DNA from 2 places in the Streptomyces sp. NPDC003456 genome. Region 2 is predicted to be linked to the other one. Evidence: riboswitches for the same ligand, from Rfam matches in the RefSeq annotation. Region 2 holds a riboswitch; the other holds the start of a gene.
What was found. Region 2 has a riboswitch for S-adenosylmethionine ahead of thrC (threonine synthase). Riboswitches for the same ligand answer to the same signal wherever they lie in the genome.
Positions count from the first base shown of each region.

Region 1: it holds a riboswitch for S-adenosylmethionine, as region 2 does, so the genes downstream of both, ACFYWG_RS15095 (aminotransferase class V-fold PLP-dependent enzyme) here and thrC (threonine synthase) in region 2, are expected to answer to the same signal.

Region 1 is NZ_JBIAOK010000003.1:926,461-941,689, forward strand. It holds gene ACFYWG_RS15085 (cytochrome bc complex cytochrome b subunit) at 1-536, shown strand, start outside; gene trpD (anthranilate phosphoribosyltransferase) at 673-1,737, shown strand; SAM riboswitch class IV at 1,817-1,933, shown strand; gene ACFYWG_RS15095 (aminotransferase class V-fold PLP-dependent enzyme) at 2,096-3,463, shown strand; partial or broken gene ACFYWG_RS15100 (glycerate kinase) at 3,418-3,600, opposite strand; gene ACFYWG_RS15105 (Lrp/AsnC family transcriptional regulator) at 3,739-4,020, opposite strand; gene ACFYWG_RS15110 (rhomboid family intramembrane serine protease) at 4,017-4,778, opposite strand; gene ACFYWG_RS15115 (hypothetical protein) at 4,937-5,176, shown strand; gene ACFYWG_RS15120 (NYN domain-containing protein) at 5,250-6,593, shown strand; gene ACFYWG_RS15125 (NlpC/P60 family protein) at 6,845-7,885, shown strand; gene ACFYWG_RS15130 (NlpC/P60 family protein) at 8,108-9,118, shown strand; gene ACFYWG_RS15135 (hypothetical protein) at 9,151-10,335, shown strand; gene ACFYWG_RS15140 (glycosyltransferase 87 family protein) at 10,323-11,618, opposite strand; gene ACFYWG_RS15145 (glycosyltransferase family 4 protein) at 11,737-12,879, shown strand; gene ACFYWG_RS15150 (AMP-dependent synthetase/ligase) at 12,920-14,716, opposite strand; gene ACFYWG_RS15155 (metallophosphoesterase) at 15,056-15,229, shown strand, end outside.
Region 2 is NZ_JBIAOK010000007.1:104,871-120,099, reverse strand. It holds gene ACFYWG_RS27970 (carboxylesterase/lipase family protein) at 1-1,386, opposite strand, end outside; gene ACFYWG_RS27965 (NADH:flavin oxidoreductase) at 1,479-2,600, opposite strand; gene groL (chaperonin GroEL) at 2,796-4,418, opposite strand; gene ACFYWG_RS27955 (cold-shock protein) at 4,753-4,956, opposite strand; gene ACFYWG_RS27950 (MoaD/ThiS family protein) at 5,404-5,679, opposite strand; gene thrC (threonine synthase) at 5,781-7,067, opposite strand; SAM riboswitch class I at 7,086-7,241, opposite strand; gene ACFYWG_RS27940 (glucosyl-3-phosphoglycerate synthase) at 7,395-8,339, shown strand; gene ACFYWG_RS27935 (trehalose-6-phosphate synthase) at 8,414-9,802, shown strand; gene otsB (trehalose-phosphatase) at 9,810-10,649, shown strand; gene ACFYWG_RS27925 (DUF3263 domain-containing protein) at 10,869-11,114, opposite strand; gene ACFYWG_RS27920 (ABC transporter substrate-binding protein) at 11,150-12,403, opposite strand; gene ACFYWG_RS27915 (ROK family protein) at 12,537-13,478, shown strand; gene nagA (N-acetylglucosamine-6-phosphate deacetylase) at 13,478-14,689, shown strand; gene ACFYWG_RS27905 (1-phosphofructokinase family hexose kinase) at 14,812-15,229, shown strand, end outside.

The sequences.
Region 1 (15,229 bases), on a different contig from region 2:
GCGAGCACCACATCCTGGACCGCCCGCGCAACGCCCCGACGCGCACGGCCGTGGGTGTCGCCTGGATCACCGGCTACGTGATCATGCTGATCGGCGGTGGCAACGACATCGTCGCGACCCACTTCCACCTGTCGATCAACGCGGTCACCTGGTTCGTCCGGATCGGGTTCTTCCTCGGCCCGGTCATCGCCTTCGTCGTCACCAAGCGCATCTGCCTCGGCCTGCAGCGCCGGGACAAGGAGAAGGTGCTGCACGGCCGCGAGTCGGGCATCATCAAGCGCCTGCCGCACGGTGAGTTCATCGAGGTGCACGAGCCGCTCAGCCAGGAGCAGATGTACACGCTCACGGCGCACGAGCAGTACAAGCCGGCCGAGATCGGCCCGACGGTCGACGAGAACGGTGTCGAGCGCAAGGTGAAGGGTTCCGAGAAGCTGCGCGCCAAGCTCAGCGACGCCTACTACGGCGAGGGCTCCCAGATCCCGAAGCCCACCGTCGAGGAGTACCGGGAGATCACGAGCGGCCACGGCCACCACTGATCACTGCTTCGCCACGCCACTGAAGGGCCCCGTCCGGTGTTCGGACGGGGCCCTTCGCCCTGTCCGGGGCTGGATAGGGTGGACGCGTCGAGACATTCCGTCCCGCGGTGCGGGACACCTGACCCTGGAGCGGCTTATGAGCGCTGTGACCCCCGCTGGAGGCGACACCGCGGCGGGCCGCTCCTGGCCCACGCTGCTGAACGGCCTGCTGCAGGGCCGGGACCTGACCGCCGACGACACCGCGTGGGCGATGGACCTGATCATGCGCGGTGAGGCCACGGACGCGCAGATCGCCGGATTCGTGGTGGCGCTGCGCGCCAAGGGCGAGACCGTCGAGGAGATCTCCGGGTTCGTCCGGGCGATGTACGAGCACGCCAACGTGATCGAGGTGCCCGGGCCGGCCGTCGACATCGTCGGCACGGGCGGTGACGGGGCGAAGACCGTCAACATCTCCACCATGTCGGCCATCGTCATCGCCGGCACGGGCGCCAAGGTCGTCAAGCACGGCAACCGCGCCGCCTCCTCCGCGTCCGGGGCCTCGGACGTCCTGGAGAAGCTCGGCGTCAACCTGGAGCTGCCGACGCACCGGGTGGCCGGCGTGGCCGAGGAGGCCGGGATCACCTTCTGCTTCGCCGCGAAGTTCCACCCGTCGATGCGCTACGCGGGTGCGGCCCGCGGCCAGTTGGGGATCCGGACGATCTTCAACGTCCTGGGCCCGCTGACCAACCCCGCCAAGGTCCGTGCGCAGGCCGTCGGTGTGGCCGACCCGCGCATGGCGCCGATCGTCGCGGGCGTCTTCGCCGGGCGGGGCCACTCGTCCCTGGTCTTCCGGGGCGACGACGGGCTCGACGAGCTGACCACCACGTCCACCTCCCGGGTGTGGATCGTCCGGGACGGCACGGTGACCGAGGAGGCCTTCGACCCGCGGGACGTGGGGATCGACCTGGTCCCGGTCGAGGCCCTGCGCGGCGCCGACGCCTCCTACAACGCCGAGGTCGCCCGTCGCCTCCTGGACGGCGAGACGGGCCCGGTGCGCGACGCCGTGCTGCTCAACTCGGCGGCGGCCCTGGTGGCGCTGGAGCCGGGCACGGGGACGCTGGCCGAGCAGATCGGCGCCGGCATGGCGAAGGCGGCCGAGTCGATCGACTCCGGGTCCGCCAAGCGCACCCTGGAGCGCTGGGTGGCCGCCACCCACGCCTAGGGCCTGTACGACGACGAGGGCGTCCCGCGATCCGGACCCGGGTTGCGGGACGCCGATCTTTTCGCGTACGTTCCTGACAGGTCATGAGTGACAGTCATGAGGCCCCGGCCGACTGTCCGGCAACCCTCCGTCCGTGGCGGGGTGCCCCGGGTGAAGACCGGGCCGCAGGCAGCGAGGTCTGCGGCAAGCGCGGACCCCTCGCGATACCAGGGGTCCTGGTCGTCGAGGAGTTCTCCGTGAGTCAGCGAATGCGATAGGGCCGCAGAGCCCCGCCTCCGCATCCCCTCTTCCTTCCCCACCCCCGCCGGCAGCCCTCCGGGCGCGCGGGTGGTTCCGCCTGACCTCACGGGAGTTCCGTATGTCCGTCTCCACTGTTGCCGCCGACCGGTCCGTCTGCGCCCCGCTGCCCGTTCTGGGGCGGGATGTCACCGTCCCGCTGGTGACCGGCGGGGAGGTCACCTACGCCGCGCTCGACTACGCGGCCAGCGCCCCGGCGCTCCAGCGGGTCTGGGACGACGTCGCCGCGTACGCGCCCTACTACGGCAGCGTCCACCGCGGCGCCGGGTACCTGTCCCAGCTGTCCACCGACCTGTTCGAGAACGCCCGGCGCACCGTCGCGGAGTTCCTCGGCTGCCGGGACGGCGACCAGGTGGTGTTCACCCGGTCCACCACCGACTCCCTCAACCTCCTCGCCGCCGCCCTGCCCGACGACTGCCGGGTCTTCGTGTTCGAGACCGAGCACCACGCCTCCCTGCTGCCCTGGCGCGGCGCCCGGGTGACCTTCCTGGACGCCCCGGACAGCCCCCGGCAGGCCGTGGAGACCCTGGAGCGGGCCCTGGCCGGCCACGACCCCCAAGGCCCCGCCCTCGTGTGCGTCACCGGCGCCTCCAACGTCACCGGCGAGCTGTGGCCCGTACGGGAGCTCGCGGCCACCGCGCACGCCCACGGCGCCCGGATCGTGCTGGACGCCGCCCAGCTGGCCCCGCACCACCCCGTCTCCGTCGCGGACCTCGACGTCGACTGGGTCGCCTTCTCCGGGCACAAGCTGTACGCGCCCTTCGGCTCCGGCGTGCTGGCCGGGCGGTCCGACTGGCTGCGCGCGGCCGAGCCGTACCTCGCGGGCGGCGGCGCCTCGCGCAAGGTCACGCGCCGGGAGGACGGCGGCGTCGACGTGGAGTGGCACGACAGCGCCGCCCGCCACGAGGCCGGCTCCCCGAACGTCATCGGCGCCTACTCCATCGCCTCCGCCTGCAAGGCCCTCACCGAGGCCGGCTTCGACACGCTGGTCGCCCGCGAGCAGTACCTGATCGACACGGTGCGCGCGGGGCTCGCCGAGGTGCCCCAGGTCCGGATCCTGTCCCTGTTCGGCGACGACGCCCCGCGCGTCGGCGTCCTCTCCTTCGTCGTGGACGGCTGGAACAGCTCCCACTTCGCCGCCGCGCTCTCCGCCGAGTACGGCATCGGCGTCCGGGACGGCCTGTTCTGCGCCCACCCGCTGGTGCGCACGCTGCTCGGCGGCGACCCGCAGCAGCAGGGCGAGTGCGGGGCGCCGGAGGCCGCGCCGGGGGAGAAGTCGCTCAACGCCATCCGGGTCAGCTTCGGCGCGGGCACGCCGGACGAGCACGTGGAGCGGTTCGTGCGGGCCGTGCGGGAGCTGGTGACCGACGGGGCGAAGTGGAACTACCGCACCGAGGACGGCCGTTGCGTGCCGGACACCTCGGCGTGAGTGCCGCGGGCCGCGAGCGGCGGTAGCCGGGACCCGAGCACGATCATCCGCAGGGCCCCTTCCGTGGCGTCCGTGAGCAGGCAGGCGTCCACGCCCGGGACCTCGTGCGCGCCCTCGCCGAGGGTGCCCGCCAGGGCGTCCCGCACGATCCTGCGGACCCGGCCCGGCGCGTTCCGTGAAGCCCGGATGAAGAACTCTTCATCCGCCACGGCCGGCGGACCGGCCCCGCACGGATCGACCCGGCCGAACAACCGGCCCCCGGACCGCCCGGGGGCCTACGCGTCCAGGCCGATGGAGAACGCGGCCTCCAGGTCGTGCTGCGAGTACGTGCGGAACGCCACGTGCGTGTCCGTGCCCTCCACCCCGGGGATCTTGCTGATCCGGCCGGGGATCACCTCGGCCAGGTCCTCGTGCCGGCTCACCCGGACCATCGCGATCAGGTCGTAGGTGCCGGTGACGGAGAAGACCTCGCTGACGTTCTCCAGCGCCGCGATCGACTCGGCGATCTCGGGGATCCGGTCCACGCTGGTCTTGATGAGGACGATCGCGGTGATCACGGCTGGTTCTCTCCCTCGGGAGCCGGAGCAGGGGCGGTCCTCACTCTAGTAGGGCCGGTCGGGCGGCCGTAGCGGACGGACGCGTAGCCGAAGCCGAGCCCGAACCCGATCAGGTGGGCCAGGTAGGCCACCCCCGGCCCGTCCGAGGCGCGCCCGGCGGCCAGCCACTGCAGGGCCGCCCAGAACGGCAGCACGATCCACGCCGGGAAGCGCACCGGCAGGAAGAACAGGAACGGCAGGAGACTGGTCACCCGGGCGCGCGGGAACAGGTACAGGAACGCGCCGAGGACGGCGGAGATCGCTCCCGAGGCGCCGACGAGGGACTGGCCCGAGTGGGCGTTGGCGACGGCGTAGCCCAACAGGGCCAGGCAGCCGCAGCCGGTGTAGAACAGCAGGAACTGCACCCGGCCCATCCGTTCCTCGGTCATCGCCCCGAAGACGTAGAGGAAGAGCATGTTGCCGAGCAGGTGCACCCAGCTGCCGTGGACGAACAGCGCGGTCACGGGGGTGAGGACCGAGCCGCCGGTGCCCGCGGAGCCGTCGAACAGCTCCGCGGGGATCACGCCCCAGCGGCGGAAGTAGGCGCGCTGCGCGGCGAGCAGGTCGTCACCCGTGCCGTAGGCCGGATTCAGGCCCGAACCGGGTCCGGCCAGGAAGACCAGGCAGCACAGGGCGATCAGCGAGTACGTCACCGGTGCCGACGACCTCCCGGCCGCCCTGCCGGCCCGGACGAACGACGCACTCCACTTGCGGATCATGACTACAGAGCATGACGTAAGGGGACGCAACCGGGCAGACCGCCTCGCCGCCGTGGACACGTGGGCGGCGGGCACCCCCCAGGCCGTAGGGTTACGAGCCACACGCACCGGGGATGCCGGTGGCGTCACGGACACTAGAGGAAAGAGAACAGGTCACGATGACGGTTCCCCTGCCGACCGCCGGGACGCGGTGGCGCTGCACCCTCTGCGGCAACCTCACGCGCTTCGACGTGACCCGCTCGTCGAAGGTCGTCGAGTACGTCCACCTCGACCTGGCCGGAGAGCCGAAGGTCGAGGAGCGCGAGGTGCTCAGTGAGACCATCGAGTCGGTGCGCTGCCGCTGGTGCAACGCGGTGGACCAGGTGGAACTCGTGGACAGGCCGGGCGCCGGCTCCTGACGATGGGGGTCCCCCCGCTCTCGAGCGACGTCGAGAGCGGGGGAGGGCCCCGCACAGCATTGGGGTGTGACGGATGGTGGAGACCGCGGGCGGGGGGCCGGACGACGGCGCCGCCGAGGTGCTCGACCGTCCGCTGCCCGACGGCGTGCGCCGCAGGGTCGTGCAGATCGTCTCCGACGGCTTCGGATCGCTGACGGTCGGCGAGCTGCCCGCCCAGCTGCGGCAGTACGCCCGCTTCGCCCCCAACCGGCGGGCGAAGTTCGCCGGCAACGCCATGGCCTCGGCGCTGGAGACCGACCCGCTGTTCCGCCAGCGCATCGGGGAGAAGCTCAGAGAGGCCCAGCCCGAGCTGGCCGGTGCCCTGGACTCCGGTTCCCCGCCCCCGGCCGCGGACCCGCTCGACGTGGCGGCCGCGGCCTACGTGCTGCGCCCGCCCGGCTGGGTGAAGCTGGTGGCCGCCGCCGGCGAGGAGGCCCAGCGGGCCGACGCCGAGCGGGCCGACGAGGAGAACCGGGCCGAGCTGGACCGGCTGCGCGCCGAGCTCGACCGGGCCCGGGAGCAGACCCGGACCGAGACCGAGCGGCTGCGTGCGGACCTGGAGTCGGCCAGGAAGGAGAGCGAGGCGCTGCACCGCAAGCTGCGCGCCGCGCTCAGCGACGTCAGGCGCGGCGAGGCCGCCCTGCGCAAGGCGCACGGCGAGATCGAGGCCGTCCGCGCCGAGGGGCACGCCCAGGTGTCCGCCGCCGAGAGCGAGGCCCGGCGGCTGAAGTCCCGGCTCGGCGAGACCGAGGCCGCGCTGGAGGCCGCCCGCCGGGCGGCGCGCGAGGGCCGCAGCGTGGAGGACATGCGGGTGCGGCTGCTGCTGGACACCCTGCTGGACGCCACCCAGGGGCTGCGCCGCGAGCTGGCCCTGCCGCCGGTGTCGGTGCGTCCCGCCGAGACCGTCGACGCGGTCGAGCCGGGCCGGATGACCCCCAAGGACATCGCCGCCCGCGCCCTGTCCGAGAACGACCCGCAGGTCCTCGACCAGTTGCTCGCGCTGCCCCAGGCGCATCTCGTCGTCGACGGCTACAACGTCACCAAAACGGGTTATCCGCAGATGCCGCTGGAGAAGCAGCGCCTCAGGCTGCTCGGGCAGCTCTCCCAGCTGGCCGCGCAGAGCGGCGCCGAGGTCACCTGCGTCTTCGACGGTGCCGAACTGGCCGCGCCGGTGCTGCTCGCGCCGCCGCGCGGGGTGCGGGTGCTGTTCTCGAAGCCGGGGGTCACCGCCGACGAGCTGATCCGGCAGCTGGTGCGCGCCGAACCCCCGGGCCGCCCCGTCATCGTGGCCTCCACCGACCGCGAGGTGGCCGACGGGGTCGCCCGCGCCGGAGCCCGGCCGGTGGCCTCCGCGATGCTCCTCAAGCGCCTTTCGTGACGCTCGGGGGCGTACGTCCCCTGCGCAACGTCCGGGCGAGATGCCCGTATTGGTGAGGCGTGGGGGCCACGGTGCGTCAAGTGGGTCTCACCGCCTGTGAGTCCAGGGGAAAAGATGGCTTACCGTGACGCGAATTTTCATCTGAGGATTTGAACTGATCACAGGAAGGTCACTAGGGTCGGGCCCAACCTCCGCTCGGGTGATCACTCATCGGGAGAGACGGCGGAGGGGCCAGAAGGAGCTTGTCACCCGTGGCGTCCCACCGTCGTCCGAAGCAGCCCAGCCGCGCACGTGTGACCGTGCTGACCACCGCCGCCGCCGCTGCCGTCGCCTTCAGCTCGCAGGCCGCCAACGCGGCCCCCAGTGAGAAGCCGAGCAAGGACGAGGTCAAGACCAAGGTCGACAAGCTCTACGAGGAGGCCGAGAAGGCCACCGAGAAGTACAACGGCGCCAAGGAGAGGCAGGAGAAGCTCCAGAAGGAGATCTCCACCATCCAGGACAGCGTCGCCCGCGGCCAGGAGGAGCTCAACGAGCTGCGCGACAGCCTCGGCCTCGCCGCCGCCTCCCAGTACCGCACCGGCACGATCGACCCGTCCGTCCAGCTGTTCCTCTCCGCGGACCCGGACGACTACCTCGACAAGGCCTCCACGCTCGACCAGTTGAGCAGCCAGCAGGTCGAGGCGCTGAAGAAGGTCCAGGACAAGCAGCGCCAACTCGCCCAGGAGCGCGCCGAGGCCGCCGAGAAGCTCAAGGACCTCGCCTCCACCCGCACCGAACTCGGCAAGAAGAAGCAGGAGGTGCAGGGCAAGCTCGCCGCCGCGCAGAAGCTGCTCAACAGCCTCACCGCCGCCGAGAAGGCCGCGCTGGCCGACGAGGAGGACCGCGCCAGCCGCGCCAGCGAGCGCGACGCCCTCGACGTCGACGTGCCGCCCGGCTCGGGCCGCGCCGCCGCCGCGTTCGCCTTCGCCCAGAGCCAGCTCGGCAAGCCCTACGTCTACGGCGCCACCGGCATGAGTTCCTTCGACTGCTCCGGCCTCACCTCCCGGGCCTACGCGGCCGCCGGCGTGCAGATCCCGCGCACCTCCGAGGCCCAGACCGGGGCCGGCACCAAGATCTACTCGGTCAGCCAGCTCAAGGTCGGCGACCTGGTGTTCTTCTTCAACGACCTGCACCACGTCGGCCTCTACGCCGGCAACGGGCAGATCATCCACGCCCCCCGCACCGGCACGGTCGTCCGCTACGAGTCGATGAACACCATCGGCGGCCCCTTCATGTTCGGCGTCCGGGTCTGACACCCGCGCCGCGCGAACCGGTCCGGCTTCCCCCGGGCCGGGAGATCATGTCCGACGTTCGGGGGAATCCCGACAGCCCCGCGTGAGCCCGCGCCCCGCCGGTGACCTGCGTCTGCGGCGGGGCGTCGCGCCGCGAACCCCCGGACGGTCGTTGGCGGTCACCCGCCGCGGGGCTACTGTCTGCCGCGTTCCACTCCGCCAGCGGAAGGAGAGCGGCTTCCCGTGGGGTCCCATCGCCGCCTTGCACCGTCCCGGCCCGACCGGGGCGCCGGTGCCGCGTTCGGCCTGCTGTCCGTGGCGGCCGCCGCCCTGAGCGCGGTCCCGGCCGCCGCCGCACCGCCCGACGACACCCGGGCCACGGTGGACCGCCTCTTCGAGCAGGCGGAACGGGCGACCGAGGCCTACAACGAGGCCGACGAACGCGCCGACGCGCTGCGCGAGGAGGTCGGTACCGCCCGGGACCGGATCGCCCGCCAGCAGCAGCGCGTCAACTCCCTGCGCGAATCGCTCGGTTCGCTCGCCGGAGCCCAGTACCGCGCGGGCGGCGTCGACCCGGCCGTCGAGCTGCTGTTCTCCGACGACCCGGACCAGTACCTCGACAAGGCCGCCCGGCTCGACCGCCTCACCGCCCACCAGGCCGGTGAACTCAAGGAGTTGCAGGGCGCCCTGCGCGAACTCGCCCAGGACCGCGAGGAGACGGCGGACAGACTCCGCGAACTTCAGCGCAGCCGCAAGGCCGTCGCCGCTCACAAGAAGACCGTCGAGCACAAGCTCGTCACGGCCCGGCGGCTGCTCAACTCGCTGTCCGACGGCGAACGCGAGGCCTACGACCGCGCCTCCCGCGCCGGCCGCACCGACCTGCCCGCCCCCGGCGGCGCCGCCGCCTCCGGACGCGGGGCCGCGGCCGTCGCCGCCGCCCGCAGCGCCCTCGGCAAGCCCTACGTCTGGGGTGCCAACGGGCCCACCGGCTTCGACTGCTCGGGCCTGATGCAGTGGTCGTACGCGCAGGCCGGGGTGGCGCTGCCGCGCACCTCCCAGGCCCAGCGGTTCGCGGGACGGCAGGTCCCGCTGTCCGAGGCGCGCCCCGGCGACCTGGTCGTCTACCGGTCCGACGCCAGCCACGTCGGGATGTACATGGGCAACGGCCAGGTGATCCACGCGCCCTACCCGGGAGCGCCGGTGCGCTACGACCCGGTCGGGATGATGCCGGTCTCCTCGGTCACCAGGGTCTGACCGGACCGGCCCGGCGCCCGTACGATCAGGAGGTGGCTGGTCGAAGGTCGGGGTCCGCGGTACTCGTGCTCGTGCTGCTGCTGGTCGCCCTGGCCGGCTGCGGCGGGCCGTCCACGGCCGACAGCACCGCCATCGACGTCCAGCGGCTGCTGGACCGCCGGGCCGCGGCCGTCCTCGACCGCGACGCACGGGCCTACGCGCGCACCGGCACGGGAGCCGACGTCGCCCGGCTGCGCGCGGTGCCCCTGACCGCCTGGTCCTACCGCGTGACCGACCTGCGCCGCACGGGCGGCACGGCCACCGCCGACGCCGAGCTGCGCTACCGCCTCGCCGGGTACGACCCGGCGCCGGTGACGGCCCGGCGCACCCTGCGGCTGAGCCGGGACGCGGACGGGGACTGGTCCGTCGACGCCGAGCGGCCCGCGAGGAAGGCCCCGCAGCAGCTCTGGGACCAGGGAACCGTGCGGCTGGTCCGGGGCGAGCGCAGTCTCGTCCTGGGCGTCGGGCGGTCCGCCGGCGCGCTGCGCGACTTCGCCGGACTGGCCGACCGCGCGGTGCCCGCCGTCACCGACGCCTGGGGCACGGACTGGACCCGGCGGGTCGTCCTCCTCGTGCCGGACTCGCTGGCGGCGATGGCCGGCCTGCTGGGCTCGCCCGCCTCCTCCTACCGGGGCATCGCGGCGGTCACCACGGGGGAGACCGGCAGCCGGGGCCGGTCCCCGGCCGACCGCATCATCGTCAACCCGGAGGCGTTCGCCCTCCTCGGCGGCCCCGGCGAGCAGGTCGTCGTCACCCACGAGACCACGCACGTCGCCACCCGCGCCCACACCGGCGCCGCCACGCCCCTGTGGCTGTCCGAGGGGTACGCCGACTGGGTCGGCTACCGCACCGCGGGCCGCGCCCCCGCCGAGGCCGCCCCCGAGCTGTCCCGGGCCGTGCGCCGGGGCGAGGTCCCGGCGGGGCTCCCGCCCGACGAGGACTTCGGCTTCACCGGCGACGCCAGCCGCCTGGCCCGGTCCTACGAGAGCGGCTGGACGGCGTGCCTCATGATCGCGGGCCGCTGGGGCGAGTCCCGGCTGCGCGCCTTCTACCGGGCCGTCGGGGAGCACGGGACACGGGAGGGCGCGGTGGAGGAGGCGATGCGGGACGTGCTGGGCACCACGACGCAGGCCTTCACCCGGGAGTGGCAGGCCTACCTGCGGGATCAGCTGGGCTGACCGGGCGGGAGCAGGTCGCCCGCCTCGCGGCGCGCGCCGGCGGGCTCCGGCTCGGTGAGGACCGCGGACCGCTCGCCGGCCGTACCGGCGGGCACCCGGCCGGGAGCCGCCCCGGGGACCGTCGCCCGCCACAGGGCCCGGGCCGCGATCAGCGTGGCGGCCACCAGCAGGCCGTTGCGCAGGAACAGCAGGGTCAGGCCGAGACCGTTGCTCGCCACCACGTCGGCGAAGTACAGCGGGAACTCCAGCACCGTCACGAAGCACGCCACCAGCACCAGCGCCACGGGCAGGCGCATCCGGCTGCCGGGGAAGCACAGGCACACCGCCGCCAGCCCCACCAGCCACACCATGTACTGCGGGCTGATCACGCGGCTGGTGGTGGTGAACATCAGCACCGCCACGAAGGCCGCGTCGGCCAGGGTGTGCTCCTCGAAGCGCCGGGCCAGCAGCCGCCACAGCACCAGCCAGCCGAACGCGGCCCCGGTGAAGAACAGCGCCCCCGTGCTCACCTCGCTCACGTACGGACCGAGGAACTCGATGGAGCCGTAGTTCAGCTTGACCTCGCCCTGCCAGCCGAAATGCCGGGCCACGTGGAAGACCAGCGCGCCCAGCGACTCCACCTCCGTGCCCCGGTCCCGCTGGAAGGTCAGGAACGCGAACGGCCCCGGCACGGTCAGCAGGAACAGCGCCGACACCAGCAGGCCCGTCCCGAGGGCCGTCACCCAGGCGCTGCGGCGGCGGGCGGCCAGCAGCAGCATCGCCGGCCACACCTTCAGCAGCGCCCCGAAGGCCGCCAGAGCCCCCAGCGCCCTCGGGTGCCGGGCGCCCGCGAGCAGCGCGGCGACCGCCACCGCCGTGACCATCACGTCGTAGCGGGCGTAGACGGTCGGGCCGAGCAGGGGTACGCCGGCGGTCCACACCCAGGCACCGCGCGGGGACCGGCCCGGGCGGCGCCCGGCGTACGCCAGCAGCGCCAGGACGGCCAGGTCGGTGACGCAGACCAGGACGAAGAACGCCGTCGCGTAGTCGAGGAAGGGCAGCAGGGCGGGGGAGAGGATCGCCAGGGCGGCGGCGGGCGGGTACTGCCAGGTGACGTCCTCCAGCGGGAACGTTCCGCTGCGCAGGACGTCGTTCCAGCCCCGGTAGATCACGTGCACGTCACTGGTGACGTCCGGGCCGGGGAAGACGTACACCTTCAGCACCCACAGCAGCAGCAGCGTCCTCGTGAGACACCAGATCACCGGCAGCCATGCCAGGGACCGCCTCGTGCCCGTCGTCTCCACGTGATTCCTGTCCGCTCGGCCGCCGTGTCGCTGGGGGCATGATGGCCCGCCGCCTGTGAGCGTGCCACACCCGCCGCCGCGCGTGGCCGTGCGGGGGCCGTTCGGTAGGGTCGGCGGCGTGCGCAAGACCCTGATCGTGACCAACGACTTCCCGCCCCGGCCCGGTGGCATCCAGGCGTTCCTGCACAACATGGCGCTGCGCCTGGATCCGCAGCGGCTGGTCGTCTACGCCTCGACGTGGAAGCGCGGCCGCGAGGGGATCGAGGCGACCCGCGCCTTCGACGCCGAGCAGCCCTTCACCGTCGTGCGCGACCGCACGACCATGCTGCTGCCGACGCCGGGGGCGACCGGGCGGGCCGTGGAGCTGCTGCGCGAACACGGGTGCACCTCCGTGTGGTTCGGCGCGGCCGCCCCGCTCGGCCTGATGGCCCCGGCCCTGCGCCGGGCGGGCGCCGAGCGGCTGGTGGCCACCACGCACGGGCACGAGGCCGGCTGGGCCCAACTGCCCGCTGCCCGCCAGCTGCTGCGGCGCATCGGGGACGCCACGGACACGATCACCTACCTCGGCGAGTACACCCGCTCGCGGATCGCGACCGCGCTGACGCCCGAGGCCGCCTCCCGCATGGTGCAACTGCCGCCGGGCGTCGACGAGAAGACCTTCCACCCCGCATCGGGCGGCGAGGAGGTGCGCGCCCGGCTGGGCCTGACGGACCGGCCCGTGGTGGTCTGCGTCTCCCGGCTGGTGCGGCGCAAGGGGCAGGACACCCTGATCGAGGCGATGCCCCGGATCCTGGCGGCCGAGCCGGACACCGTCCTGCTGATCGTCGGCGGCGGGCCGTACGAGCAGGACCTGCGGCGGCTGGCCCGCGAGACGGGCGTCGCCGCCTCGGTCCGCTTCACCGGCTCCGTCCCCTGGTCCGAGCTGCCCGCCCACTACGGCGCCGGCGACGTCTTCGCCATGCCGTGCCGCACGCGCCGGGGCGGCCTCGACGTGGAGGGCCTGGGCATCGTCTACCTGGAGGCCTCGGCGACGGGCCTGCCGGTCGTGGCCGGGGACTCGGGCGGAGCGCCGGACGCGGTCCTCGACGGCGAGACCGGCTGGGTGGTGCGGGGCGGCTCCCCCGAGGACGCCGCCGACCGGATCACCGCCCTCCTCGGCGACGCGGAGCTGCGCCGCCGGATGGGCGAGCGGGGCCGCGAGTGGGTCGAGGAGAAGTGGCGCTGGGACCTGCTGGCGGAGCGCCTCGAAGAGCTGCTGTGAGCAGCCTCCGCACGGTGCCCCGCCCCGCGGGCGCCGGGCGTCACTTGGCGTAGATCGCCTCGATCTCGTGCGCGTAGTCCTTCGCCACCACGCTCCGCTTCAGCTTCAGCGAGGGTGTCAGGTGGCCCGACTCCTCGGTGAACTGGTGCGACAGGACGCGGAACTTGCGCACCGACTCCGCCTTGGACACCGCGGCGTTGCCGTCGTCGATCGCCGACTGGACCGCGGCCAGCAGGTCCGGGTCGTCGCACAGCGACGCCGCGGTGGAGCCGGCCGGCTTGCCGTGCTCGCTGCACCAGCGGCCCAGGAACTCCTCGTCGATGGTGACCAGCGCGGCGACGAACGGCCGCCCATCGCCCACCACCATGCACTCCGCGACCAGGGCGTGCGCCCGGATGCGGTCCTCGATCACCGCCGGGGCGACGTTCTTGCCGCCCGCGGTGACGATGATCTCCTTCTTGCGGCCGGTGATCCTGAGGTAGCCGTCCTCGTCGAGCGTGCCGATGTCACCGGTGTGGAACCAGCCGTCGGCCAGCGCCTCGGCGGTCGCGCCGGGGTTGTTCCAGTACTCCTTGAACAGGTGCTCGCCGTGCAGCAGCACCTCGCCGTCGTCGGCGATGCGGACCACCGAGCCGGGCAGCGGCTGCCCGACCGTGCCGATCTTCTGCCGGTCCCACGGGTTGAACGCGGTGGCCGCGCAGGACTCGGTCAGGCCGTAGCCCTCCAGGACCGTGAAGCCGATGCCGCGGAAGAAGTGCCCGAGCCGCTCGCCGAGCGGGGCGCCACCGGAGATGGCGAACTCGCCCCGGCCGCCCAGGACCGCGCGCAGCTTGCTGAAGACGAGCTTGTCGAACACCTTGTACTTGATCTTCAGCCCGAGGGACGGGCCCGAGGGGGTGTCCAGCGCCCTGCTGTAGGCGATCGCCGTGTCGGCGGCCTTGTCGAAGATCTTCCCCTTGCCGTCGGCCTGCGCCTTGGCCCGCGCCGAGTTGTAGACCTTCTCGAAGACGCGCGGCACGCCGAGGATCAGCGTCGGGCGGAACGAGGCCAGCTCGTCGGTGAGGTTCTTGATGTCCGGGACGCAGCCGAGCCTGATCGGCGCCATCATGGGCGCGATCTGCACCAGCCGCCCGAAGACGTGCGCGAGCGGCAGGAAGAGCAGCACCGAGCACTCGCCCGTGCGGAACAGCGGACGCAGCCGCTCCACGATGTTGCCGCACTCGGCGAAGAAGCTGCGGTGGGTGAGCACACAGCCCTTGGGGCGGCCGGTGGTGCCGGAGGTGTAGACGATGGTCGCCGGGTCGTCGGCCCGGGCGATCGAGCTGCGCTCCTCCACCGTCTCGTCCGTGACTTCCTGGCCGAGCCGGCCCAGCTCGTCGACGCCGCCGCCCTCGATCTGCCACATGTGCTTGAGCGCGGGGAGCCGGTCGCGCACCGACTCGACGGCCGCGCTGTGGGCGTCGCTCTCCACGACACAGGCGGTCGCGCCCGAGTCGCCCAGGATCCACTCCACCTGCTCCGGGGAGCTGGTCTCGTACACCGGCACGGTCACCGCGCCCGCGCTCCAGATGGCGAAGTCCAGCAGCGTCCACTCGTAGCGGGTGCGCGACATCAGGCCCACCCGGTCGCCCGGCTGGATCCCGGCGGCGACGAGTCCCTTGGCCGCCCGGTGCACCTCGGCGAGGAACGCGGTGGCCGTGACGTCCTGCCAGCTGCCGCCGGCCTTGCGGGCGATCACGGCGACGTCCGGGTGCTGCGCGGCGTTTCTGCGGACGATGTCGGTCAGATTTCCGTCCGCAGGGACCTCGTACAAAGCCGGAAGGCTGAACTCGCGCAAGACTGCTGCTCCTCATAGGGCGCCGGCGCCACGACGGTGTGTGCTGCGACGGTGCGGTCCAAGGCTCGGGCAGGTACTCAGGCATTCACTTGTTGAAATGCAGAGCACGACTGGACTGCCCGGACGTTACCCGCCGGTATGGCTTCTCCGACAGGGGGTCCCGTCGAGATGTTCGCTGCGTCACACGGTTGGGTATTCCTTCGCGCACAGTAGTCCACAGCGAAAACGACTGGCCAGTAACCGCAGGTAGGACCGCCACTGTTCACAGCCGCGGCGCCCGGCCTACCCTTGATCGTCATGGCACCCACACCAGCCGGACGCCCCCGCACCCGCGTGCACGTGGTCAGCGACGTGCACGGCAACGCACGCGATCTGGCCCGGGCCGGCGAGGGCGCCGACGCCCTGATCTGCCTGGGCGATCTCGTCCTCTTCCTCGACTACGCCGACCACTCGCGCGGCATCTTCCCGGACCTGTTCGGCGTGGAGAACGCCGACCGCATCGTCGCCCTGCGC
Region 2 (15,229 bases):
GAACGCCGACCAGGAGGAGCGGAAGCGGGCGGACAGCGCCAGGGCCTCGGCGGACGGCTCGGCGCCCGCGAAGAACAGGGCTCCCAGGTCCGCGTCGTAGGTGCCGAACAGCAGCGGGATGTCCAGGGCGTGGCAGGCGCCGAGCGCGCCGCCGTCGGCGGGTGCGGGCCAGGTCAGTTCGTAGACGTGCGCGGTGCCGCCGCCCGCGTGCTGGGCCTCGGCCAGGTGCAGGGACGGCATGGAGAACAGCCATTCCGTCTGCACGCGTTCGTACAGCTCCCGCGCGCGGGCGCCGGGGAAGGCAGCGCGGTAGGACTGCTCGCCGCCGGGCGCGAACAGGCGCAGGGCCGAGGCCGCCCGCTCCTCGTCCACCCCGCCCAGGTGCCCGGCCATGGCGAGGAAGAGGCGGTACTCCTCGCGGTTGTGCCCGACGACCAGACCCACGTCCCGGGCGGCTCCGGCGGCCAGGGCCCGCCAGGGGGTCTGCGGCAGGATGTCGCCGTCGACGACCGGGGCGAACGGCGTGACGGTGGGCGCCGCCTGGCCCCAGCGGTCCACGTACTGGGTCATCTTGGTGCTCAGCGTCTCGCCCGCCGTGGGCAGCCGGCGCGGGTCCACCGCCGACAGCTCCGCGACGGTGGGGCGCAGGCCCAGCTCCGCGGCGAGGGCGCGGCCCATGTCGGCGGCGAGCTCGGCGGAGAAGAACGTGCCCGGCACGCTCTGCGCGATGGCGCGGTGGAACAGTCCGGCGGCCCGCTCCATGGCGAGCAGCGAGGCGATCGAGCCCGCGCCGGCGGACTCGCCGAAGAGCGTGACCAGCCCCGGATCGCCGCCGAACGCCCCGATGTTGTCCCGCACCCACTCCAGGGCCGCGACCTGGTCGAGCAGGCCCCGGTTGGCGGGAGCACCCTCGACGGCGGCGAAACCCTCCATCCCGACGCGGTAGTTGAAGGTGACGACCACGACGTCGCCGTCGGCCGCGATGTGCCGGGCGTCGTAGCCGGGGCTGCCGGCGTGACCGAGCTTGTAGGCGCCGCCGTAGATCCACACCATGACCGGGCGGCGGGCGGCCGGGTCCGGGTCGGGCGTCCAGACGTTGACCGTGAGCCACTCGTCGCCCCCGGGCACGTCGATCAGGCCCGGGCCGGCCATCAGGCCGAGGTCCTGCGGGGGCGGCGGGCCGAAGGCGCGGGCCTCCCGCACGCCGTCCCAGGGCAGGGCGGGCCGGGGCGCCTGGAAGCGGGCCTCGCCGACCGGGGGCGCGGCGAAGGGGACGCCGCGGAAGACGGCGAGCCCCTCCTCCGTGCGGCCGCGGACCGCGCCGGCGGTGGTGCGCACCACCGGCCCGGGGCGGTCCGTCGTGGGGCGGGGCTCGGACGTCGTCATCTGGGTCTCCTCACGAAGTGCCGTCGGACAGGCGCGCGTTCAGTGTCCCTGGGCCGTCGCGAGGGGCTGCGGGCGCCCTGCGCCCGACCGCCTCAGCCGAGGGTCTTCAGGGCGGACGGGTCGTAGGGGGCGAGGGCGTCGAAGCGGCCGGAGAGCACCTTGCGGGCCCACTCGGGGTCCTGGAGCAGCGCGCGGCCGACGGCGACCATGTCGAACTCGTCGCGCTCCAAGCGATCGAGGAGGTTGTCGAGGTCGCCGACCTCGGCGCCCTCGCCCTGGAACGACTTGAGGAAGTCGGCGCCGTTCAGGCCGACCGAGCCGACGGTGATGGCGGGCTTGCCGGTGATCTTCTTGGTCCAGCCGGCGAGGTTCAGGTCGGAGTCGTCGAACTCGGGGACCCAGTAGCGGCGGGTGGAGGCGTGGAAGGCGTCGACGCCGGCGGCCGCGAGCGGGGTCAGGATCGACTCCAGCTCCTCGGGCGTCTCGGCGAGGCGGGCGCGGTAGGCCTCCTGCTTCCACTGCGAGTAGCGGAAGATGACGGGGAAGTCGGCCGAGACGCTCTCGCGGACGGCCGCGACGATCTCCGCGGCGAACGCGGCGCGCGCGACCCGGTCGCCGCCGTAGGCGTCGGTGCGGCGGTTGGTGCCCTCCCACAGGAACTGGTCGAGCAGGTAGCCGTGGGCGCCGTGCAGCTCCACGCCGTCGAAGCCGATGCGCTCGGCGGCCGCGGCGGCCTCGGCGAAGGCCCCGATGACGGCGTCGATGTCGGCCTGGGTCATGGCCTTGCCGGTGGGCTCGTCGGCGCCGATGCGCAGCCCGGAGGGGCCGACGGCGGGGGCGTCGGCGACGGGCGGCTCGCCCTGGTTGCGGACCATGCCGATGTGCCACAGCTGCGGCACGATCGTGCCGCCCGCGGCGTGCACCGCCTCGGCGACCTTCGCCCAGCCCGCGAGCTGCTCCTCGCCGTGGAAGCGCGGGACGCGGTCGCTCTGCCCGGCCGACTCGTGCCCGACGTAGGTGCCCTCGGTGACGATCAGGCCGACCCCGGCGGCGGCGCGGCGCGCGTAGTAGGAGACGACGTCCTCGCCGGGCACGCCGCCCGGGGAGAACATGCGGGTCATCGGGGCCATCGCGATCCGGTTCGGGACGGTCAGGCCGTTCAGCGTGACGGGCCGGGACAGGAGGTCGGCTGCGCGGGTGGCGGCGTCGGTCACGTGGGGCTCCTTCGGATACCGGACAGTATGCGTATACCGGTCAGTATGTGCATGCGCATAGGACGTTGGGTTCAACGGTCCGGCCCCGGCGCCCCATCCCGCGCCCCGGTGTGATCCCGCACACGCCCGAGGGCGGCACCCCCTGCCGGAACAGGAGGTGCCGCCCTCGGAAAGGACGTCGATCGACGGGGTCGATCAGAAGTCCATGTCACCGCCCGGCATGCCGCCGCCGGCCGGCGCGGCGGCCTTCTCCGGCTTGTCGGCGATGACGGCCTCGGTGGTGAGGAACAGCGCGGCGATGGAGGCGGCGTTCTGCAGCGCGGAACGGGTCACCTTCGCCGGGTCGATGATGCCCTCGGCGATCATGTCGACGTACTCACCGGTCGCGGCGTTCAGGCCGTGGCCGACGGTGAGGTTGCGGACCTTCTCCACGACGACGCCGCCCTCGAGACCACCGTTGACGGCGATCTGCTTCAGCGGGGCCTCCAGCGCGAGCTTCACGGCGTTGGCGCCGGTCGCCTCGTCACCGTCGAGCTCCAGCTTCTCGAAGACCTGGGAGGCCTGCAGCAGGGCCACGCCACCACCGGCGACGATGCCCTCCTCGACGGCCGCCTTGGCGTTGCGCACGGCGTCCTCGATGCGGTGCTTGCGCTCCTTGAGCTCCACCTCGGTGGCGGCACCGGCCTTGATGACCGCGACACCGCCGGCGAGCTTCGCCAGGCGCTCCTGCAACTTCTCGCGGTCGTAGTCCGAGTCGCTGTTCTCGATCTCGGCGCGGATCTGGTTCACGCGGCCCTGGACCTGGTCGGCCGAGCCGGCACCGTCGACGATGGTGGTCTCGTCCTTGGTGATGACGACCTTGCGGGCGCGGCCCAGCAGGTCGAGCGTGGCGTTCTCCAGCTTGAGGCCGACCTCCTCGGAGATCACCTCGCCGCCGGTGAGGATGCCGATGTCCTGCAGCATCGCCTTGCGGCGGTCGCCGAAGCCCGGGGCCTTGACGGCGACGGACTTGAAGGTGCCGCGGATCTTGTTGACGACCAGGGTCGACAGGGCCTCGCCCTCGACGTCCTCGGCGATGATCAGCAGCGGCTTGCCCGACTGCATGACCTTCTCCAGGAGCGGGAGCAGGTCCTTGACGTTCGAGATCTTCGAGTTGGCGATCAGGATGTACGGGTCGTCGAGGACGGCCTCCATACGCTCCATGTCGGTGGCGAAGTACGCCGAGATGTAGCCCTTGTCGAAGCGCATACCCTCGGTGAGCTCCAGCTCCAGACCGAAGGTCTGGGACTCCTCGACGGTGATGACGCCTTCCTTGCCGACCTTGTCCATCGCCTCGGCGATGAGCTCGCCGATCTGGGTGTCGGCGGCGGAGATGGAGGCCGTGGAGGCGATCTGCTCCTTGGTCTCCACGTCCTTGGCCTGCTCGAGCAGGGCGGCGGAGACAGCCTCGACGGCCTTCTCGATACCGCGCTTGAGCGCCATCGGGTTGGCACCGGCGGCCACGTTGCGCAGACCCTCGCGCACCAGGGCCTGGGCGAGGACGGTCGCCGTGGTCGTACCGTCACCGGCGACGTCGTCCGTCTTCTTGGCGACTTCCTTGACCAGCTCGGCGCCGATCTTCTCGTACGGGTCCTCGAGCTCGATCTCCTTGGCGATGGAGACGCCGTCGTTGGTGATCGTGGGCGCGCCCCACTTCTTCTCGAGGACGACGTTGCGGCCCTTGGGGCCGAGCGTCACCTTCACGGCGTCCGCGAGCTGGTTCATGCCGCGCTCGAGGCCGCGCCGCGCCTCCTCGTCGAACGCGATGATCTTGGCCATGTGAAGTGGTCCCTCCAGGACTGGGGGTGATGACTCCGGACCGCGCCCGCGCCCGCGACGGACGGCTCGCCGGCCTCGTGGTTCCTTCCCACTTCGGCCTGCGGGCCTCACCGACCCGGTCCTTACGTTGTCACTCTCACCTTCAGAGTGCTAACGCCAATGATTAGCACTCGACCCCTGCGAGTGCAAGCGCCTCCGGGGATGAGGCGGGGCGCTCAGCCGCCCGCGAACACGGCCGCGCACGGCACCCGGACAAGCGGAAGGGCCCGCACCCCGGGGGGTGCGGACCCTTCAGCGAAGACCGGTCGCGTGAGCTGATGGTCGTGGTGCGCGTTCAGGCAGAGACGCGAACCATGTCGGCCTGCGGCCCCTTCTGGCCCTGCGAGATCTCGAACTCGACCCGCTGGCCCTCTTCCAGGGTGCGGTAGCCGTCCATCTGGATCGCGCTGTAGTGGACGAAAACATCCGCACCACCGTCGACCGCGATGAAGCCGTACCCCTTCTCCGCGTTGAACCACTTGACGGTGCCCTGAGCCATGCCTAACTCCCCTATTACTGGCCCTTGCACAGATCCACACTTCGCGGATCCGGGTCAGACCTCACCCCCCACGGTTGGGGGCGTGCGCCGGAACGCGTCGACCGCGGCTGAATGTATCTGTCCAACTGCCGTCTGCAACAGGTCAATCGGACGAGAATTCTGGACGCACAGGGTCCGGAATGTAGGGAGAATTCGCCCGAATTCGGGGCAAGTCGGGCCGCACAAAAAGAACAAAAGCCGCGAAAGACGTGCACACTTTGGCTACATCTTGTCGGGCTCGCGGCAGGAATTCAGGGTTCCGGTCGGTGGATCCGGAACGCGTTCCCCAACTGTACCGCGCTCAATCACACAGAATTGCCCCCTCCGCTTCTCTCACGGTGGGGGCAATTCGATGCACGCTCGGTGACCGGCATTACTCCAGGTAACAATCAAGCCGGTCGGCCGGATTCATCCGCCGGCGACCGCCGGGATGATCGACACTCCGGCACCGTCCGGCGTGGCCGTCTCCAGCCCCTGCTCGAACCGCACGTCGTCGTCGTTGACGTACACGTTGACGAACCGCCGCAGCTTGCCCTGGTCGTCCAGCACGCGGGCGGCGATCCCGGTGTGGTTCTTCTCCAGGTCGGCGATGACCTCCCCGAGGTTCGCGCCCTCGGCGGCGACCTCGGCCTGCCCGCCGGTGTAGGTGCGCAGGATGGTGGGGATGCGAACGGTGACGCTCATCGGACATGTCCTCCGGTTCTTCTTGAGCTACGGCTGGGGCGCGCCCTCAGGGGCGCGGGGAACTGCGCGACCAGCCCCCACCGGCCCGCAGCGAACAACGATCAGACCAGCCCGGCCTCACGGAACGCGTCCAGGTTGGGCCGGATGGTCGCGGTCAGCCCGGTCCCGGCCACCGCGTCCAGCGTCTTCAGACCGTCCCCGGTGTTGAGCACCACGGTGGTCTTCGCCGGGTCGAGAACCCCGTTCTCGATCAACTTTCGCGTCACACCCACGGTCACCCCGCCGGCGGTCTCCGCGAAGATGCCCTCGGTCCGTGCCAGGACCTTGATCGCGTCGACGACCTGCTCGTCCGTCACGTCCTCCACCGCACCGCCCGTCCGCCGCGCGATGTCCAGCACGTACGGCCCATCCGCCGGGTTGCCGATCGCCAGGGACTTGGCGATCGTGTCGGGCTTCTGCGGACGCACCACGTCGTGGCCGGCCTTGAAGGCCGTCGACACCGGCGAGCAGCCCTCGGCCTGCGCACCGAAGATCTTGTACGGCTTGTCCTCGACGAGACCGAGCTTGATCAGCTCCTGCAGGCCCTTGTCGATCTTCGTGAGCTGCGAGCCGGAGGCGATCGGCACCACGAGCTGGTCGGGCAGCCGCCAGCCGAGCTGTTCGCAGATCTCGTAGGCGAGGGTCTTGGAGCCCTCCGCGTAGTAGGGCCGCAGGTTGACGTTGACGAAGCCCCAGCCCTCGCCCGCCGGGTCGCCGATGAGCTCGGAGCAGAAGCGGTTGACGTCGTCGTAGTTGCCCTCGATGCCGACCAGCTCGCCGCCGTAGACGGCGGCCATGACGACCTTGCCCTGCTCCAGGTCGTGCGGGATGAACACGCAGGAGCGGAAGCCGGCCCGGGCCGCGGCGGCGCCCACCGCGCCGGCCAGGTTGCCGGTGGAGGAGCAGGACAGGGTGGTGAAGCCGAAGGCGCGGGCGGCCTCCAGGGCCTGCGCGACGACCCGGTCCTTGAAGGAGTGCGTCGGGTTGCCCGAGTCGTCCTTGACGAACAGCTTGCCGGCGTCGACGCCCAGCTCGCGGGCGAGGTTGTCGGCCCGGACGAGCTTGGTCCAGCCCGGGTTGATGTTCGGCTTGTCCGCGACGTCGGCCGGGACCGGCAGCAGCGGGGCGTAGCGCCAGATGTTCGCGGGTCCCGCCTCGATCCGCTTGCGCAGCTCCTCGGCGTCGTAGGACGAGAAGTCGTAAGCGATCTCCAGCGGGCCGAAACACTCCTCGCAGGCGAAGACCGGGCCGAGGGGCACGCGGTGACCGCACTCGCGGCAGCTCAGCGCGGCGGCCGGGCCGAGGTCTACGGTGGAGTTCGTGGTGCTTGCAACAGTCTGCACAGCCATGTGAGGCGAGGCCCTTTCTCCTCATCTTCCTCACGACGCATCTCGCCGTGAGACGGATTTGGCACCTTCCCTAGCCGGGAGCCTCGCGAAGTGGTCAGCGGTGACCTACGAGAACCGACTGGAGGGTTGCCGGGGCTTCATCGGGCCGTTTCCCTCTGCCCCTCTGGATGAGCTGTATGTGGTTGTAGGCGGCGGGCGACCCCGGACATGCGATGGTCATCCGCGTTGTTCAAGACTGTAACCGACGACCAGGACAGTTGAGATAGCCGTCCGCACCGCGAGACGCGTCACATCCGTCCCGCCGAGAGAACGCAAGGAGCAGCCACGGTGCTGGAAGAAGTCGAGCGCTGGCTGAGCGCCCGTTCCTGGTCCGTGTACGACCGCCCGCTCCACAGCATCCTGGCGGCCAAGCAGCGCACGGGCCGCACGGTGAGCGTGGTGCTGCCGGCTCTGAACGAGGAGGAGACGGTCGGCGACATCTCCGCCGCCATCCGCCACGACCTGATGCTGCAGGTGCCGCTCGTCGACGAGCTGGTGGTGATCGACTCCGGGTCGACCGACCGCACCTCCGAGGTGGCCGCCGCCGCGGGCGCGACGGTGGTGCACCGGGACGCGATCCTCCCCCGGCTGCCCGCCCTGCCGGGCAAGGGCGAGGTGCTGTGGCGCTCGCTGCTGGTCACCCGCGGCGACATCGTCTGCTTCGTCGACGCGGACCTGCGGGACTTCTCGTCCGACTTCGTCTCCGGCATCGTGGGCCCGCTGCTGACCGACCCGGAGGTCGAGCTGGTCAAGGGCATGTACGACCGTCCCCTCGGCGGGGCCGCCGGGCAGGGCGGCCGGGTCACCGAGCTGATGGCGCGCCCGCTGCTCAACATGCACTGGCCGCGGCTCGCCGGGTTCGTGCAGCCGCTGGGCGGTGAGTACGCGGCCCGCCGCTCCCTGCTGGAGCAGCTGCCCTTCCCCGTCGGGTACGGCGTCGAGCTGGGCGTGCTCGTCGACGCCCTGCACCTGGCCGGCCTCGACGCGCTCGCGCAGGTGGACGTCGGCGTCCGCAAGCACCGCCACCAGGACGGGCAGGCGCTGGGCCGGATGGCCGCCGAGATCTACCGCACGGCCCAGCTGCGGCTGGCCCGGGGGCACCTGATCCGGCCGTCCCTGACCCAGTTCGAGCGGAACGGGGACGGCTTCGAACCGCGCACGTACTCGGTGGACACCGAGGAACGCCCGCCGATGGTGGAGATCGCCGAGTACCAGGCGCGGCGGGCCGCCTGACCCGGGCTGTTTTTCGGCCGCGCGCGGCAGGTCCGTACGTTTGAGCGTTTACAGGCCGGGCTAGGTTGAGGCCTATGGGTTCGACGTACGGTTCTGCACGGGTATTGGTGGCCTCCAACCGCGGCCCGGTCTCCTACACGGTCGGCGAGGACGGTTCGCTGGACGCCAAACGGGGCGGCGGCGGTCTGGTCTCGGGGCTCTCGGCGATCGGCTCGGACGCGGACGCCCTGTGGGTCTGCTCGGCGCTGTCCGACGGCGACCGCGAGGCGGTCCGGCGGGGGGTCGGCGAGGACGGCGTGCGGATGCTCGACATCCCGGCCGACGTGCACGCCGACGCCTACAACGGCATCGCCAACTCGGTGCTGTGGTTCGTCCACCACATGCTCTACCAGACCCCCCTGGAACCGGTCTTCGACGCGGAGTTCCGCCGCCGGTGGGCGTCGTACGAGACGTACAACCGGGCGTTCGCCGAGGCGCTGGCCGAGGAGGCGGCGCAGGGCGCGGCGGTCGTGGTGCAGGACTACCACCTGACGCTGGTGCCGGGCATGCTGCGCGAGCTGCGCCCGGACCTCAGGATCGGCCACTTCTCGCACACGCCGTGGGCGCCGCCGGAGTACTTCCGGATGCTGCCGGACGACGTGGCGGGGCAGGTGCTGCGCGGCATGCTCGGCGCGGACCGGCTCGGCTTCCTCACCCAGCGCTGGGCGGACGCGTTCACCGCGTGCGCCGAGCGGTTCGCGGGCGGGCTCGGCGGCACGCGGATCGGCGTGCACGGCCTCGGCGCGGACGCGGACTTCCTGCGCAAGCGGGCGCACGAGCAGGACGTCGAGGAGCGCATGGCGGCGCTGCGCGAGGAGATCGGCGAGGGCCGCCGCACCGTCGTCCGGGTCGACCGCACGGAGCTGTCGAAGAACATCGTGCGCGGCCTGCTGGCCTACCGGCGGCTGCTCGAGGCCCACGGCGAGTGGCGCGAGCGCGTGTGCCACGTCGCCTTCGCCTACCCCTCGCGGCAGGACCTCGCGGTCTACCGGGACTACACGGCCGAGGTGCAGCGCCTGGCCGACGAGATCAACGCCGAGTTCGGCACGCCGGGCTGGACGCCGGTCGTGCTGCACGTCAAGGACGACTTCGCCCGCTCCCTGGCCGCGTACCGGCTGGCCGACGTGGCCCTGGTCAACCCCATCCGCGACGGGATGAACCTGGTGGCCAAGGAGGTCCCGGTCATCTCGGAGAGGGGCTGCGCGCTGGTGCTGTCCCGGGAGGCCGGGGCGCACGAGGAGCTGGGCGAGGACGCGATCACGGTCAACCCCTACGACGTCACGGGCACGGCCGAGGCCCTGCACGAGGCCCTGTCGATGCGTCCGGAGGAGCGGGCCGAGCGCAGCAAGCGCCTGGCTGCCGCGGCCACGGCCCTGCCGCCCGCGCGCTGGTTCGTCGAGCAGCTCGACGCACTGAGGGGCTGAGCGGCCGATGAGCACCGCCCCCGCCCCCGAGCCCCTGCCCGCCCCCGTCACCGAGGCCGGGCGCCAGGGCCTGGACGCCTTGCTCGCCGGGCCCGGCAAGGCGCTGATCGGCCTCGACTTCGACGGGACGCTCGCGCCGATCGTGGCCGACCCCGACCGGGCCCGGGCCCACCCGGAGGCGCTGTCCGCGCTGGCCGCGCTCGCGCCGAAGGTGGCCGCCGTCGCGGTGGTCACCGGCCGGCCGGCCGAGGTCGCCGTGCGCAACGGCGCCTTCGCCGACGCGCCCGGCCTGGAGCACCTGGTCGTCCTCGGGCACTACGGCGCCGAGCGCTGGGACGCCCGCACCGGTGCGGTCACCGCCCCGCCGGCGCCTCCCGGGGTCGACGCCGTGCGCGCCGAACTGCCGGGGCTGCTGGCGGGCACCGGGACCTACGTCGAGGACAAGGGCCGGGCCGTGGCCGTGCACACCCGGCGGGCAGCCGACCCGCAGGGCGTCTTCGAGGCCCTGCGCGAACCGCTCACCGGGCTGGCGGCCCGCCACGGCCTGATCGTCGAGCCCGGCCGCATGGTCCTGGAGCTGCGCCCGCCCGGCATCGACAAGGGGGTCGCCCTGACCGCCTTCGCCCGCGAGATCGGCGCGGGCTGCGTCCTGTACGCCGGGGACGACCTCGGCGACCTGCCCGCCTACGCCGCCGTGGACGCCCTGCGCGCGGAGGGCACCCCGGGCCTGCTGGTGTGCAGCGGCAGCGACGAGGTGACGGAACTGCGCGACCGCGCGGACCTGGTGGTCGACGGCCCGCAGGGCGTGGTCCACCTCCTGCACGCCTTGGCACACCACATCGCCTGAAGACCCGAGCCCTCACCGGGGCGCACGACGCACAACCGCCGCCACCCCAGGGGCGCGGGGAACTGCGCGAACACCCACCACCGGCCCGCACCCGACAACGACCGACCACCCCCGAAACCTCAGGGGCGCGGGGAACTGCGCGAACAGCCACCGACCACCCGCACCCGACAACCGGCGGACATCACCGGGCCCCGAAGCCGACCGCCGACGACCGGGACGTCAGCGTTCCCCCCGCCGCCGCTCCCGTATCCGCCGCAGCCGGTTGACCGTGACCGGCGCGTGGGCCAGGGCCCGGGGGTCGTCCAGCAGCGCGTTGAGGAGCTGGTAGTAGCGGACCGGCGCGAGGCCCAGCTCCTCACGTATGGCCCGCTCCTTCGCGCCCGGGCCGGGAAAGCCGCGCCCCTCCAGCGCCAGGATGTCCCGCTCCCTGCGCCCGAGCCCCGTCCCGCCGCTCTCCTCGTCCATGCCCGGCACCGTAACCCCTGCCACCGACAGCGGCGCTACTCCGCGCTCTCCGCCCGGCTCGCCGACGCCTGGAGGTGGCCCAGGACGCCCGAGACGCTGCCGCCGGGGGCCACGGCCTTGCCGATCTGCTGCTTGACCTGCGCACTGACCTCGGCCCACGAGGTCTTGCCGACCGGGTAGAGCTCGGAGGCGGGCAGCTCCTCCAGGAACGGCCTGAGGTGCTTGTCCCGGCCGGCGTCGGCCATGGTCGCGGACGCCGAGCTCGTCACCGGAAGCAGGTCGTACTCGCGGGAGAACTTCAGCACGTTCTTCTCGCTGTACACGAAGTTGAGGAAGTCCCCGGCCTGGTCGCGGTGGCCGTTCTCGCGGAAGGCCATCATCCAGTCGGCGACGCCGAGCGTGGAGCGGCTCCTGCCGTCCTTGCCCGGCAGCGGAACCATCCCGTAGTCGACGCCCTTCTTCTCCGCGATCTTCATCAGCGAGGGGTGGCCGGTCAGCATCCCGACCTCGCCCTCGGCGAACGCGGCGAACGCGGCGGCCCGGTTGAGCTTGCCCGGCGGGACCGGCCCGGTCAGGCCCTTGCCGACCAGCTCGTCCTTCAGCCAGGTGAAGGTGCCGATGTTGTCCGGGGAGTCGATGCCGTAGCTGCCGGCGGTGTCGGTGTAGCCGCCCCCGCCGCCGAGCATCCACTGCATGGTCTCGGCCTGCGCCTCCTCCGGCCCGAGGGGCAGCGCGTAGGGGTACTTCACGCCCTTCGCCTTGAGCTTCGCCGCGTCCCCGGCCAGCTCGTCCCAGGTCTCGGGCGGGGTGATGCCGGCCTTGGCGAAGAGGGACTTGTTGTAGAAGAGGACCCGTGTGGAGGAGGCGAACGGCATGCCGTACTGGATGCCGTTCACCTGCCCGGCGGTGGCCAACTGCCCCAGGAAGTCGGCCTGCACGGGTATGGAGAGCAGTTCGTCGGCCTTGTAGAGCCGGCCGCGCGCCGCGTGGTCGGCGTACGCGCCGATCTGCGCCAGGTCCGGCGGGTCGCCGGCCTCGACCCTCTCCTTGACCTCGCGGTCGACGTCCTTCCAGGAGTAGACGCTGACGTCGATGTCCACGTCGGGGTGGTCGGCCTCGTACTCCTCCGCCAGCTCCTCCCAGTACTTCTTCGAGCTGTTGGCGGCGCTGTCGCCGTAGTCGGCGGCGACCAGCTCCAGCGTGACGTCGGCCGAGCCGCCCGTGACTCCGCAGCCGCCGAGGACCGCCGTCATGCCCAGAGCGGACGCCACCGCGATCGCTCCTGTCATCCGCCGCCGCAGCACCGCTGTCGTCCCCCGTCCCGGCGTCGCCGCCGTCCGAAAACTTTTCGATATCCGGAATAAGGTCTACACCACGTGAGTGGACTAGACCTCTTGCGGGTCCCCGGGTCACACTGTTCCCGTGAGACATGTCATCGCCCTCGACGTGGGCGGCACCGGGATGAAGGCCGCCCTGGCCGGACCCGAGGGCGAGGTACTGCATCGGGCCCGCCGGGCGACCGCCCGCGCGCAGGGCCCGGAGGCCGTCGTCGCGGGGATCCTCGACTTCGCCGCCGAGCTTTTCGCGTACGGCGCCGAGCAGTTCGGGACACCCGCCCGCGCCGCGGGCGTGGCCGTCCCCGGCATCGTCGACGAGACCCGGGGCGTCGCCGCCTACGCGGCGAACCTCGGCTGGCGCGACGTCCCGCTGCGCGACCTGCTCACCGAGCGGCTGGGCGTCCCGGTCGCCCTCGGCCACGACGTGCGCACCGGCGGCCTCGCCGAGGGCCGGGTCGGCGCGGGCCTGGGCGCGGACCGGTTCCTGTTCGTGGCGCTCGGCACCGGCATCGCGGGCGCCATCGGCGTCGACGGCCGGGTCGAGGCGGGCGCGCACGGCTTCGCGGGCGAGATCGGCCACGTCGTCGTACGCCCCGGCGGTGCTCCCTGCCCGTGCGGCCAGCGCGGCTGCCTGGAGCGGTTCGCCTCGGCGGCGGCCGTCAGCGAGGCCTGGGCAGCGGCCTCGGGCACCCCGGGTGCGGACGCGGCGGACTGCGCGAAGGCGGTGGAGTCCGGTGACCCCGGGGCGTCCAGGGTCTGGCAGGAGGCCGTGGACGCCCTGGCCGACGGACTGGTCACGGCCCTGACCCTGCTGGACCCCCGCGTGCTGATCGTCGGCGGCGGCCTGGCGGAGGCGGGGAAAACCCTGTTCACGCCCCTGCGGGAGGCGATCCGCAGCCGCATCACCTTCCAGAAAGAACCGTCCGTCGTCCCCGCCGCCCTGGGCGACGCCGCCGGTTGCCTGGGCGCCGGGCTCCTGGCCTGGGATCTCCTCGACCGAACCGACCGCACGGAGGTAACTCCCTGATGGCCATTGCCCCAGGGGCGCGGGGAACTGCGCGACCAGCCACGACGCACCCGCACCCCGCCACGGCCGGACACCCCACGGTCCTCACCGGCGCGACCGTGGTCCTCCCCACAGGAACCGTCGAGAACGGCCGACTGACCGTCGACGGCACCCGCATCGCCGCCACCCCGCCGGAGAACGCAGAGGTCATCGACGTGACCGGCCACTACGTGGTCCCCGGTTTCGTCGACCTCCACAACCACGGCGGCGGCGGAGCCTCCTTCACCTCCGGCTCGGTCGACGACATCCTCAAGGGCATCCACACCCACCGCCTGCACGGCACGACCACCCTGGTCGCGTCCACCGTCACCGGCGACCTGGACGTCCTCGCCCGGCGCGCGGGCCTGCTGAGCGAACTCGCCGAGCAGGGCGAGATCGCCGGCATCCACTTCGAGGGACCGTTCATCTCCCCCTGCCGCAAGGGCGCCCACTCCGAGGAGCTGCTGCGCGACCCGGACCCGGCGGAGGTCCGCAAGCTGATCGACGCGGCCCGGGGCCGGGCCGCGATGGTCACCCTCGCCACCGAGCTGCCCGGCGGCCTGGACTCCGTGCGCCTGCTGGCCGAGCGCGGCGTCATCGCGGCGATCGGCCACACCGACGCCTCCTACGAGCAGACCGTCCAGGCCATCGACGCCGGCGCCACGGTCGCCACGCACCTCTTCAACGCCATGCCCCCGCTCGGCCACCGCGCCCCCGGCCCGATCACCGCGCTGCTGGAGGACGACCGGATCACCGTCGAGCTGATCAACGACGGCACGCACCTCCACCCCGCCGCGCTCCGCCTGGCGTTCCGTCACGCGGGCGCCGACCGGGTCGCGTTCATCACGGACGCGATGGACGCCGCCGGGTTCGGCGACGGCCGCTACTGGCTCGGCCCGCTGGAGGTGGAGGTCTCGGACGGCGTGGCCCGGCTGGTGGCGGACGGCACGATCGCCGGTTCGACCCTCACCCTGGACCGCGCCTTCAAGCGGGCCGTCACGGTCGACGGCCTGTCCGTCGAGGACGCGGTGACGGCACTGTCGGCCACCCCGGCCCGGCTGCTCGGCATGGACGACACGATCGGCTCCCTGGAGCCCGGCAAGTCCGCCGACCTGCTGCTGCTGGACTCCGCCTTCGACCTCAAGGGCGTGATGCGCCGGGGCGAATGGGTGGTCGGTCCCCAACTGGGCTGATCCGTCCCGCAGTCGGAGACGGTGGCCGGGTCCCGGACTGGGCCGGCCGCCGTCTCTTTGGCATGATCAGGCTTCACCATGTCCACGGCGACAAGCGCGTTTACCGGGGGAGGTCGGCCGAGGTGATCCTCACGGTCACGCTGAACACCGCTCTCGACATCACCTATCGCGTGCGGTCCCTCCGGCCGCACACCTCCCACCGTGTCACCGAGGTGACCGAACGCCCCGGCGGCAAGGGCGTCAACGTGGCCCGGGTCCTCGCGGCCCTCGGCCACGAGGTGACGGTGACCGGCTTCGCGGGCGGCCCGGCCGGCCGCGTGGTGCAGGAGGGGCTCACGACGGTGCCGGGCCTGGTGGACGCGCTGGTCCCGATCTCCGGCGCCACCCGCCGCACGATCGCCGTGGTCGACGAGCGCACCGGCGACACCACCCAGCTGAACGAACCGGGCCCGCACGTCCTGCCCGCCGAGTGGTCGGCCTTCCAGGAGGCCTACGAGGACCTGCTGCCCGGTGCCTCTGCGGTGGCGCTGTGCGGCAGCC